Regions from separate parts of the Clostridium sp. MSTE9 genome, predicted to be linked through region 1. Evidence: riboswitches for the same ligand, from Rfam matches in the RefSeq annotation. Region 1 holds a riboswitch; the other holds the start of a gene.
What was found. Region 1 has a riboswitch for thiamine pyrophosphate ahead of thiT (energy-coupled thiamine transporter ThiT). Riboswitches for the same ligand answer to the same signal wherever they lie in the genome.
Positions count from the first base shown of each region.

Region 2: linked by a shared signal. The riboswitch ahead of thiD (bifunctional hydroxymethylpyrimidine kinase/phosphomethylpyrimidine kinase) and the one ahead of thiT (energy-coupled thiamine transporter ThiT) in region 1 are both predicted to bind thiamine pyrophosphate.

Region 1 covers NZ_AKFU01000001.1:19,331-25,382, reverse strand. Annotated here, with positions in the region: gene HMPREF1141_RS00130 (heparan-alpha-glucosaminide N-acetyltransferase domain-containing protein) at 1-327, opposite strand, end outside; gene HMPREF1141_RS00125 (thioesterase family protein) at 545-940, shown strand; gene HMPREF1141_RS00120 (HAD hydrolase-like protein) at 964-1,626, shown strand; TPP riboswitch at 1,651-1,762, shown strand; gene thiT (energy-coupled thiamine transporter ThiT) at 1,939-2,508, shown strand; gene HMPREF1141_RS00110 (DUF975 family protein) at 2,778-3,536, opposite strand; gene ilvC (ketol-acid reductoisomerase) at 3,915-4,922, opposite strand; gene ilvN (acetolactate synthase small subunit) at 4,991-5,494, opposite strand; gene ilvB (biosynthetic-type acetolactate synthase large subunit) at 5,511-6,052, opposite strand, start outside.
Region 2 covers NZ_AKFU01000046.1:29,687-35,738, reverse strand. Annotated here, with positions in the region: gene thiE (thiamine phosphate synthase) at 11-658, opposite strand; gene thiM (hydroxyethylthiazole kinase) at 648-1,481, opposite strand; gene thiC (phosphomethylpyrimidine synthase ThiC) at 1,501-2,814, opposite strand; gene thiD (bifunctional hydroxymethylpyrimidine kinase/phosphomethylpyrimidine kinase) at 2,815-3,627, opposite strand; TPP riboswitch at 3,687-3,786, opposite strand; TPP riboswitch at 3,836-3,935, opposite strand; gene HMPREF1141_RS13685 (hypothetical protein) at 4,143-4,796, shown strand; gene HMPREF1141_RS13680 (Vat family streptogramin A O-acetyltransferase) at 4,823-5,464, shown strand; gene HMPREF1141_RS13675 (DUF4256 domain-containing protein) at 5,789-6,052, shown strand, end outside.

The DNA.
Region 1 (6,052 bases):
GAACCAGATGGCATACTGGGGCGTGACGAGGACGGTGACAAGCGTAACCACAAGCGCGACCGCAAACAGCCGCAATCCCCGCCGCAGATTCGATCGCGAAAGCAGAGAAGAGATTCCCGAAATAAAAATAAACAGCGCCGCAAAAAATGGCTCCGCCGGGGTAAAAAAGCGGAATAGCACCATCATCCATGAAATCTGGTACAGAAAGGCAAAGGTGTAAAACGCGTGGTAAAAGACCATGCAGAACACGGCAAAACCGCGCAGCTCGTCCATCAGGTGAAGCCGGGGGCGCGTAGCTGCCGCCGGGGACTGTGTGCTTTCGTTCAAGTTGATTCCTCCCGCCGAATCCCAAAAGTGGTTGTCAATATACAAAATCTGCCGGATTTTTGCGGGAACATAAGCAAAATTACCGCTTCAAACCAGAGCCGTACCGTGTTATACTAGACTCAGGCAGATTTGCCCTGAATTGTCCGGTGCGTCAGTCCGCGCCGGTATCCAAAGATATCATTTTATTTTATTATATCGAAGGAAAGGAAGAATTACAATGAATGAACTGAAAATTGGACAGACGATTTCCCAGGATTATACCGTTACCTCCGCCGATCTGGCCTCCAAACTCGGCAGCGGCAGCGTAGACGTGCTTGCCACGCCCCGGCTGGTTGCGCTGATGGAAGGCGTTTGCGCCCGGATGCTGAACACCTATCTGCCGGAGGGGATCACCTCGGTAGGTTCCGAAGTGCATATCAAGCATCTGGCGCCCACGGTTGAGGGTGTTACCATCCACCTGACGGCAAAGCTGATCGAAAGCGACGGCCGCAAATTCACCTTTGAGGTAGAGGCATCTGACAATGTGGGCCTGATTTCTACCTGCACGCATGAGCGCGCCAGCATCAAGCGTGAGAATTATCTGAAAAGAGTAGCGGAACGCGCCAAGCAATAAACCTCTGACGAAAGGAACTCCCGATGAAACCTGTTTACCCCATCGTTTTATTTGATCTGGACGGCACCCTGACCGAATCCGGCCCGGGCATCCTGAGCTGTGTAAAGGAAACCATGCAGCGCCTGGGGGTGCCAGAGCCGCCGCCGGAGATTCTGCGCACCTTTATTGGCCCGCCGCTGTTTCAAAGCTTTTCGCAGACCTGCGGCCTGCCGGACGACGTGAGCGACCGGGCGGTGAAGCTGTACCGCAGCCTTTACGAAACCGATGGCCTTTACAAAAACTCGGTGTACCCGCATACCTTCGAGCTGCTTTCCGCTCTGCGGGGCGCGGGAGCAAAGCTCTGCATCGCCACCTCGAAGCCCCTGCCGCAGGCAAACCGCGTGGCAGAAATCTTTAAGCTGGCCCCGCTGGTAGATTTTGTCGCGGGCCCCGCCGGCAGCGAGGAGCGCGCCAGCTCAAAGGCAGAGCTGATCACCTCGTGCGTGGAGCGGTTCTCGGCCAAACCGCAGAACGCGGTGATGATCGGCGACACGAAGTTCGACGCCGAAGGCGCACGCCTGGCAGGCACGGATTTTATCGGGATGCTGCACGGCTACGGCACCCGCGAAGAGATGCAGGAGCAATTTTCCGGCGCGCGGTTCGCCGCGGATTTTATAGAGCTGGAACGCTTGCTCTTGACAAACTGAGCGGATACGGATATAGTGATATTGGAACTGAATACGGGGCGCTGCGTATACGCGGCTGAGATGAGGCGGATTGACGCCTATGTCCCTTTGACCTGATCTGGATAATGCCAGCGTAGGAAACTTTTGCAGCACAGCAAGACGCATTGTGGTATTACCCGCAATGCGTCTTTTTGCGTGCGGCATGTTTTTCAGGAAAGATCGCAGTTCACACTTTCGGTTTCCGCTACCGGAACAGCGGACGCGCCTGAAACGATCCTCCTTCACTGTTTTGATGGAAGATCCGGTATCAATCGGCGCGAGGAAGGATCTTTTATGAAAAAAAACAACACCATCATTCTGGTGGAATGTGCGCTGATGATCGCGCTCTCCACTGTTCTGAGCATGATCAAGGTATTCGAGCTGCCGCAGGGCGGTTCGATCACCCTGGCCAGCATGGCGCCCCTGGTACTGGTTTCTTACCGCCACGGGGTCAAATGGGGCCTCGGCACCGCTTTTGTTCACAGCCTGCTGCAGATGCTGCTGCAGTTCAACGCCCCGCCCGCAAAAACGCTTACCGCGTTCGCTTTGGTGGTACTGCTCGACTATGTGCTGGCCTTTACCGTGCTGGGCAGCGCGGCGTTCTGGGGCAAGCCGATCCGCAACCGTTCGGCCAGCATCGCATTCGGCGCGGCGATCGCCGTATTCCTGCGCTTTCTGTGCAGCTTTGCCTCCGGCATCCTGATCTGGGGCGAGTATGCGCCCGAGGGAACGCCTGTGTGGCTGTATTCTCTGATTTATAACGGAAGCTATATGCTGCCCGAACTCGTGATCACCTCTGTCGTCACCATCGCGCTGGTCAAGGTGCTCGACCGCACCGGAAACCGCTCCGCTCACGCGGCATAAGCGCTCTTACCAAAGGCCGGAGGGCTTGTTTGGAGAAGTCGCCAAAGTTGGGACAGACCTGTCAACAAATGCGGGGGCTTGTCATAAAATACATTAGGTGAGCCGAACGCCTTCTTCCATTTCATGTTCCTCCTATTTCAAATATAGTTCACCGTACAGAGGCAAAAAGGGGAAAACCGCAGTGCGGTTTTCCCTTCGTTTTTTGATACATATCAGCCGCCGAAACCTGTGTAAGGCAAGGCACATATCGCTTTCCCGGCAAGCCTGAGTTACAGGCCCAGCTCCTCGGGCTGCACCATGCCGGTCTGAATCGCACGGTCGCGCAGGAAAATATACAGCTCTGCAAGCGTTGCGTAATAATACGGCATAATCAGAGCCAAACCCAATGTAACCACAATATTCGTTAAGAATATGGGCGCAGAAGCCATCTCCAGAACGATCGACACAGCGATCGGGATTAAAAACCAGCCGATAAAGGAAAGGGACAGCACAAGGATCGCACCCTTTTCCCCATCGGTCATCAGGCGGCTGATCTGCCGTACCCGCCGGCCCGAAAGCCGGGGATTGTCAGACAGCAGAAACGGAACCATGATGTACTGCAGCGCCTTGTAAATGCCGGGGATAATCAGCAGCAGTGTCCACAGGCCGATGAACAGGTTGGTCACAAAGCTGGTGAGCACCACGTTGCCATACCCGTTCCGAAAGCCCAAAAACACATCGGAAAACTGCCCCGCGTCAAACCGGTTGCGTACAAAAAAGCCGTACACTCCCACAATCAGCGGAAAAAGAATAAAGATATTCAGCAGCAAGAAACCCAGATTATACCCCATGAACACGCCGGGCGCAACCTCAGGCACACCATTCTCCAGTCCGGAGATCCACTTATCGTTGACCTCACCGTAACCGGTAATCCATTCTATCAGCGAGGGTGCGATCATAATCACGGCAGAAACCAGGAATGCCATCCAATACTTTCCGCCCCGGATTGCCGCTTTCGCATTGCTCTTCACAATCTCTCTGCTCCACATTTTCTAGTAAGACCCCTTTCACTCTTTTCTGTATCATACGATACAGCCCTTGGCCACTATGCCTAAACGCGGCCACAGTGCCTATCATAAATTTTCCATTGAAAGGCAGGGCCAGCCTGTCAGCCCTTGCGCGCCCGGCGCTCTGCCATGCTTGAATTTTATGCTTCTGCCATTCGGCGGCGCCTAACACCGCCACAGCTTCCTTCCTTAAGATAGCAATCTTCTGTTTCCCTGGCGGCCAACCGCCGCTCTTTCATGGTATGATTCTTCTGCCCAAATTGCAACAATAAGGGATCAGGCGATCGGTGTTGTCCGACTCTGCCTGATCCCTTGTTACCGATACTGTACTGCGTTATTAATTAGATTGTTCTGCCCGGATTAATCGGCGTATTTGTCCTCTTCGCTCCAGGAATACATCTTGCGCAGCTCTTTACCAACGGATTCCAGCTGATGCTCGGACTCAATGCGGCGCATCGCGCCAAAGTGCGCACGGCCATTCTTATTCTCCGCGATCCATTTGCCAGCAAAGGTGCCGTCCTGAATCTCAGAAAGGATCTGTTTCATTTCTTTCTTCGTGTCGTCCGTAATCAGGCGCTTGCCGGATTCGTAATCGCCGAACTCCGCGGTATCAGAAATGGAGTATCTCATCAGCTCAAAACCGCCCTTGTAGATCAGATCGACGATCAGCTTCATCTCGTGAATGCACTCAAAGTATGCGTTTTCAGGAGCATAGCCCGCTTCTACCAGCGTTTCAAAGCCGGCCTTCATCAGAGCGCAGACGCCGCCGCACAGAACCACCTGCTCGCCGAACAGGTCTGTTTCAGTTTCCACACGGAAGGTGGTCTCCATCACAGCCGCACGCGCGCCGCCGATGCCCGCACCGTAAGCCAATGCTACATCAAGCGCATGGCCGGTGTAATCCTGCTCAACCGCTACGAGGCAGGGAACACCCTTGCCCTCCTGGAATTCGCTGCGAACGGTGTGTCCGGGGCCCTTCGGGGCGATCATGAACACATCCACAAACTTGGGGGGCTTGATCTGACCAAAATGAATGTTGAAGCCATGGGCAAACGCAATGGCCTTGCCATCGGTCAGGTTCGGCTCAATGTCCTTCTTGTACATCTCTGCCTGACGCTCATCGGGGATCAGAATCATGATAATGTCAGCAGCCTTGGTAGCCTCCGGTACGGTTAGAACCTTCAGGCCCGCCTTCTTTGCGCGCTCTGCGCTCTTGCTGCCCTCATAAAGGCCTACTACAACATCGACTCCACTGTCATGCAGGTTCAAAGCATGGGCATGGCCCTGGCTGCCATAGCCAATAATCGCTACGGTTTTCCCCTTGAGTACGTTGATATCGCAATCGGCTTCATAATAAATCTTCGGCATAACATGTTCCTCCTTCAGCAGGTATAAAATTTATAAGACAGAGTTCAAGTTTCGTTTGCCAAGTCCGCTCAAACGCTCTGTTTTCTGGTTACCTGGGGCCCCTGCTCCAGTGCGACTGTGCCCGTGCGGGCGATTTCCTTAATACCGTAGGGCTTCAGCAGCGTCAGCATGGTTTCTATTTTTTCAGCGGTATCCGCAAACTGAATCGTCAGCGAAGTAAGGGATACATCCACCACGCGCGCGTGGAACAGCTCCGCAATCTGAATGATTTCGGGGCGGTACTGCGGCGTGCAGCTCACTTTAATCAGCGCCAGCTCGCAGCTGATGAACGGGCCGGTGTCGTCGAGGCGCTTGACCTTAATGACGGGGATCAGCTTGTTGAGCTGCTTTTCCACCTGTTCCATCACATATTCGTCGCCGTTGACGACGATCGTCATGCGGGAAATGGCGGGGTCCTCCGTCACGCCCACGGCCAGGCTGTCAATGTTGAACGCGCGGCGGGAAAACAGGCCTGAAACCTTAGACAGAACGCCGGGCTGGTTCTCTACCAGAACTGAGAGAGTATATTTCATTTCGGCTCCCTCCCTTTCAAATCGACGGCAAGGTCGGATCAACCTTGCAGACAAGCAGATACGGCTTATTGGATGCCAGCATTTTCCTGGCCAGCTCTTCCGCCTCGGGATTGTTCTCCGCCTGAGCGGATTCGATTCCGTAGGCCCTGGCCAGCGCCACGAAATCGGGGTTACCGTGCAGCTCGGTGGCCATATGCCTTCCCCCGTACTGCTTATCCTGAATCTCGCGCACCATGCCAAGGTGCTCGTTGACCATAACGATGATCTTGACGCCAACGCCGCTCTGCATGATCGTGCCGAGCTCGCACATCGACATCTGGAACGAGCCGTCACCGCAAACCGCCACAACCTGACGGCGGGGCTTTGCCAGCTTTGCGCCGATAGCCGCCGGGATCGAATACCCCATGGTGCCGAGGCCGCCGGACGTTAAAAAGCGCCCTTCCTTTACATTGAAGTTGTTGACGGACCAGATTTGGTTCTGGCCAACATCCGCAACCAGAATCGCGTCGTCTTTCATCATCGAAGAGAGCATGCGCATGAATGAGCGCGGCTCCACAT
Region 2 (6,052 bases), on a different contig from region 1:
CGAAGTATGTTTACTCCCGGCAAGCGGGTTTCTGCTGCTCCAGCAGGTCTTTCAGGCTGCGGGCCGCGGCAGCGATATCCTGGGCAGCGATGATTGCCGAAACAACAGCAACACCGTCTATACCGCTCCCCCGGAACAAGGGAATGGTCTTTGCGTTGATGCCGCCGATCACAACAATTGGAATACTCACGGCGGAACGGATTTTTCTCAGTTCTTCCATGGAGACGAGCTGTGCGTCCGTCTTGGTGCCGGTGGCAAACATGGCGCCGACGCCAAGATAGTCCGCACCGTCGCGTTCGGCCTGAAGAGCCTCCTCCACTGTGGAGACAGAAACGCCGAGAAGCTTATCCTCCCCGAGGATGGCGCGAACCGTTTTCGCGGGCAAGTCCTCCTGCCCGACATGGACCCCCGCGGCGTCTACGGCAAGGGCAATGTCCACCCTGTCGTTAATAATGAGGGGTATCCCCTTTGCATCGGTCATCCGCTTCACACCGAGTGCCGTGCGGTAAAAGTCGAGAGAAGAAGCATCCTTTTCGCGCAGCTGCACCAGCGTGATCCCTCCTTTTATCGCCTGTTCCACAGCCTGCTCGAGCGTCGTCGTGCTCATCAGATCGCGGTCGGTAACCAGGTACAAGCTGAGATCAAAATCAGGCTTCATCGAGCTTCGCCCTCTCTTCCAGAATTTCGGCGCTCATGCGGCTGACTGCATCGACCAGCGCAACGCGAAAACTGCCGCTGCCGAGCTCTTTCGCCCGCTCAACCGCGAGCTCCCCCGCGATGCTCATGCAGAGGATTCCTCCCGCGGCGGCGGAGAGGAAATCGTCTGTGGCGCCGCAGAACGAACCGACGAGAGAGCTGCACATGCAGCCGGTTCCCGTCACGCCGGAAAGCGCCGGAACGCCGTTCTTCAAATACAGCGTGCGGGTTCCGTCCGTTACAATGTCGATGGCGCCGGTTACTGCCGTAACGCAGCCAAGGCGCTTCGATACCTCCTGTGCGGTATCGCGCGCGGCCTGCAGTCCACCGCGGCTGTCCTCCTCCGAGACATCCACGCCCTTTGTCCGGGAGTCAAGACCGGCCACAAACCGGACTTCGGAGAGATTCCCGCGCAGCACGCTGATCTTCACTTCTTCCAGAATCCGTCTGGTCGTTCGGTTGCGCAGCTCGGAGGCCCCCGCGCCGACCGGATCAAACACAACGGGGATTCGAGTTTTATTTGCCTGTTTCCCAGCCGCAAGCATCGACTCGATCGTTCTTTCATTCAGCGTGCCGATATTCAGCACCAGCGCGGAGGAAATCGCGGTGATATCCGCCGCTTCGCCGATATCGTCGGCCATGATGGGCGAGGCCCCAATCGCCAGCGTGATGTTGGCGCAGTCATTGACGGTAACATAATTGGTAATGTGGTGAACCAGAGGCTTTTTCGAGCGAACTTTTTCTAAAATTCCGCCGATTTGCTCTAGCCATTTTTTTTGAGTCATGCCATCTCTCCCCTTTCGTTTATTTGCGCTCGGGCATCAGTTCGACGTCGAGCCCTTCGAGAATCCGGTTCATGGTGCGTACGGCGCACATTTTCCCGCACATGGAGCAGCTGTGCTGATCCTCCGGCGGAACACTTTCAAAGTATGTTCTTGCCTTTTCCCCGTCGAGCGCGAGCGCAAAGGTTTCTTCCCAGTCCAGCCGCCTTCTGGCTTCGCTGATGCGGTAATCCGCCTCGCGCGCATGTTTGATTCCTTTGGCGATATCCGCCGCGTGGGCCGCGATTTTTGACGCAATGATCCCCTCCTTCACGTCGGACAGATCGGGCAGGCGCAGGTGTTCTGCAGGAGTGACATAGCAGAGGAAATCCGCTCCGTTTGCTGCAGCAATCGCCCCGCCGATCGCGGAGGTGATATGGTCGTACCCGGGGGCAATATCCGTGACCAGAGGTCCAAGCACATAAAACGGCGCGCCGTGACACAGCCGCTTTTCGAGCTTCATATTGGCGGCAATTTCATCCATCGCCATGTGGCCGGGGCCCTCCACCAGAACCTGTACGCCGCGCTCCCATGCGCGCTTGGTCAGATTCCCAAGCTCCGTCAACTCGGCGATCTGAGAGGCGTCTGTCGCGTCCGCAATGCTGCCAGGGCGCAGGGCGTCGCCAAGGCTGATCGTGACGTCGAATTCGTGCAGAATTTCGAGCAGCTCGTCGTAATGCTCGTAGAACGGGTTTTCGTTCCCGGTCATCTTCATCCACGCGAACAGCAACGAGCCGCCGCGCGAAACGATGTTCATCTGACGCCGCTCCCGCATGAAAATCTCTACGGCGCGGCGATTGAGCCCGGCGTGAATCGTCATGAAATCCACACCCTCTTCCGCGTGGGCGCGCACCACCTTCAGAAAATCCTGCGCCGTAATCTCTTTTAAATCCTTTTCCAGATACCCCACCGCATCGTAAACCGGTACGGTACCGATCATGGCGGGAGAGGTTTCGATCAGCTTTTGCCGGAAGGTATGCGTCTTGCCGTAGTTGCTCAAATCCATGATGGCTTCGGCCCCGAAGCGCTCGGCAAGGCGAACCTTTTCCATCTCGACCCGGTAATCCACACAGTCGCCGGAAACACCGAGGTTTACGTTGATTTTCGTGCGGAGCCCCTTCCCCACGCCGTGCGGATGAAGCACCGTATGCCGCACATTGGCCGGGATGACGACCTGTCCGCCGGCCACCAGCTCCAGCAGCTCCTGCTCCGCGATAGCTTCTTCCTGCGCTACCTGACGCAGTTCTTTTGTGACAATCCCTTTACGGGCAGCGTCCATCTGTGTTTGAAATTCCATTCATTTGCCCTCTCTTTCCTGTAATCCGTTCTGATAAAGATCGTAAAAATGATGCGTGGGGCCGCAGCCCTTACCAATCGCGAGCGAATGACGGATCGCGGTGGTAACGTACGCCTTTGCTTTGCGCACCGCTTCCTCCATGGAACAGCCCAGCGCCAGATTGCAGGCGATGGCAGAGGAATACGTACAGCCCGTGCCGTGTGTGTTTTTGGTCTGGATTCGCGTTTCGCTGAACCGGTAAAAGCGCTCGCCGTCGAACAGGATATCCAGCGCATCGCCGTCGGCGTGGCCGCCTTTTACCAGAACCCCCCTCGCCCCCATGGCGTGGATTTTCTTCGCAGCGCGCTCCATATCCTCCGGCGAGTGAATTGCAAGGCCGGTAATGGTCTCCGCCTCGGGAATATTGGGAGTGAGCAGATCGGCCAGCGGCACGATTTCGTGGATCAGCGTATCCATCGAATCCGGCTGCATCAGGGGGCAGCCGTTTTTGGCCAGCATCACGGGGTCGATCACCACATTGTTCGGGCGGTATTCGCGCAGCTTTTCCGCCACAGCCAGCATGCAGTCGGATTTGGAAAGCATACCGACTTTCACCGCGTCTGTGCCGATGTCCTGAAACACGGCGTCGATCTGCTGTTTGATCATGTCGGGAGAGATGTCCTGCACACCGAGAACTTCGCACGTGTTTTCCGCCACCACGGAGACAATCACGCTCATGCCGAAGGTGCCGTGCGCCGCAAAGGTTTTCAGATCGGCCTGAATTCCCGCGCCGCCGCTGCAATCCGAACCGGCTATGGTCAAAAGCTTTTTCATATGGGTCACCTTTCTTTCCTCAAAACAAAAAGGATGCCGCCGACCATGGCAAGCATCCTTTCGATCGATGTTTTGCTTCCCTACGCCAGTGTTAACTAACAGGTTCAAAGGGTCAGGTTTTAACCTTCTCAACTCCATAGAGTCCCCCCGCAACAGATTCAGTTGTTAAATAAAAAAGTGCTTTCCCTTATGAGGAAAGCACCGATTCATTCGTTCTGCATTTGCTTCCCTGCGCCAGTGTTAACTGACAGGTTCAAAGGGTCAGGTTTTAACCTTCTCAACTCCGTAGAGTCCCCCCGCAATCTATTCGATTACTCATAACTTAGCACGTATTTTCTTTTGTGTCAATACCGAACGAAAAAACACGTTTTGAGATTGGCCTTGTCAGAGCGGTACTCCGGCCGAGGACGCTGCACCATTGCCCAAACCCGATTGCCGTGGTAAACTGAGCTTATTAGAAGCGGAAATTCTGAACCTATACGCAGAGAAATTGGGATTTAGAAAGGGAAAACCGGATGAATATCATAAAAATTGAGGGAATATCAGAATCATATCCTGAACGGATAGATGGTACCCTAGAGTGGTATGCTTGCCAAGAGAGCAAAGATTACTTTTGTGATTTATATGAAGCTGAAGCAATTGTGAAATCGGGAAAAATATTTTCTGGAATGACCTGCCATTTGATTCATTATCCAGAGGGAACGGTTTACAGTCCATTCGAATTGAAAGAAAACGTCTATATCGAGCAGCCGGTTTGGGATGAAGGAAAGCTATCCTTTTTAGGAGTAGATTTTTTCAAACAGAAAATACAGCTGTATCGCTATTTTCCGGAGAATCAGGAACTTGAAATGATCAAAGAACTGCCGTTGGGAATTGTAGAAAATTGTTACAATCTTGCATTAAAAGTCTCGCCCCTTATGCTTTGTCGAGATGCAAACAATAAGATTTTTGAAATTGTCTGGCCAGAAAATAAAAGAATAGAGATAGGACAAACCGAGGATTTATTGTTCCGCGATGGAGAAGACTTATATTTTTCCGAATGGTATGAAGACCCGGAATACCATGAAAATGTAATCATCAGAGATCTGTCTACTGGAAAGATAAAGGAAAAACATTCCGGCTATCTCATTAAGCTGCCCAACGGAGTGTATTGGAAGATTTCATTATAATTTCCAATTTGAAAGGAGGGGATTCGATGCAGTACGGCCCGAATCCTGATGCGATCTACCCCAACGAAGCGATCAAAAGTGTCTGCTTTATTAAGAATGTCATCACCCGTCCCAATATTCTTGTGGGCGACTATACCTACTACGACGACATCCACGGCCCGGAGCGCTTTGAGGAGCACGTCACCCATCATTATGAGTTTCTGGGCGACAAGCTCATCATCGGAAAATTCTGTGCCATCGCCAAGGGCATCGAGTTTGTCATGAATGGCGCCAACCACCGGATGTGCAGCGTTACCACCTATCCATTCAACATCATGGGCAGCGGCTGGGAAAAATCCATGCCCTCTTTGGATGACCTTCCTTTTAAGGGCGACACCATAGTGGGCAACGATGTATGGATCGGACAGAATGTTACGGTGATGCCCGGCGTCCATATCGGTGACGGCGCCATCATTGCCGCAAATTCTGTGGTGGCGAAAGACATCCCCGCCTACTGCATTGCCGGGGGAAATCCCTGCAAGGTTATCAGAAAGCGTTTCGATGACGATCTGACCGAATACCTGCTGCAATTGCAGTGGTGGAACTGGCCCGCCGAAAAGATCTTTGAACATCTGGACATTCTGTGCAGCGCGGATTTGGAGAAAATCCGGACAATAGAAAAGCAGTGAACAGACGGAAAATACACAAAAGCGGAATTGACAGAGGCGCACAGAACCATATCTTCCATCATCCACAAATGCGAAAAAGCACGGGAAAAATTCTCGAACGGTACCTTTCATCACACGCTCCTAAAGAACAGAAGAAAAGAGATGTATATGTCCAAAGCCTTGATTGAAGAAGCTCTCGGCATCGAGGAGTGAAGTCCGATACGATAGCCATCCTGAAAAAGGCAGAGCGAATATACCGCCCTGAATCCGGAAATCATTACTGACAATCCAGGATACCGATTGCGGCAGAATTGCAGCGGAAAATTTTGATTAGGAGATGTCAATATGAAAAATGAAAAACGGGAATTGTCGCTCGAGCAGCGTGAGGAGCTGCTCAAAACCTTAAAGGCCCGCTTTGAGAAAAACAGGAATCGGCATCCGGGTATTGAATGGGATGAAATACAGGCAAAATTGGAAGCCAACGCGGAAAAGCTGTGGTCGCTGAACGAAATGGAAAAAACCAGCGGCGAACCGGATGTTGTGGGGTTCGATCGTTCTACGGGCGAATATCTTTTTTATGATTGTGCGGCGGAAAGCCCAAAGGGCCGC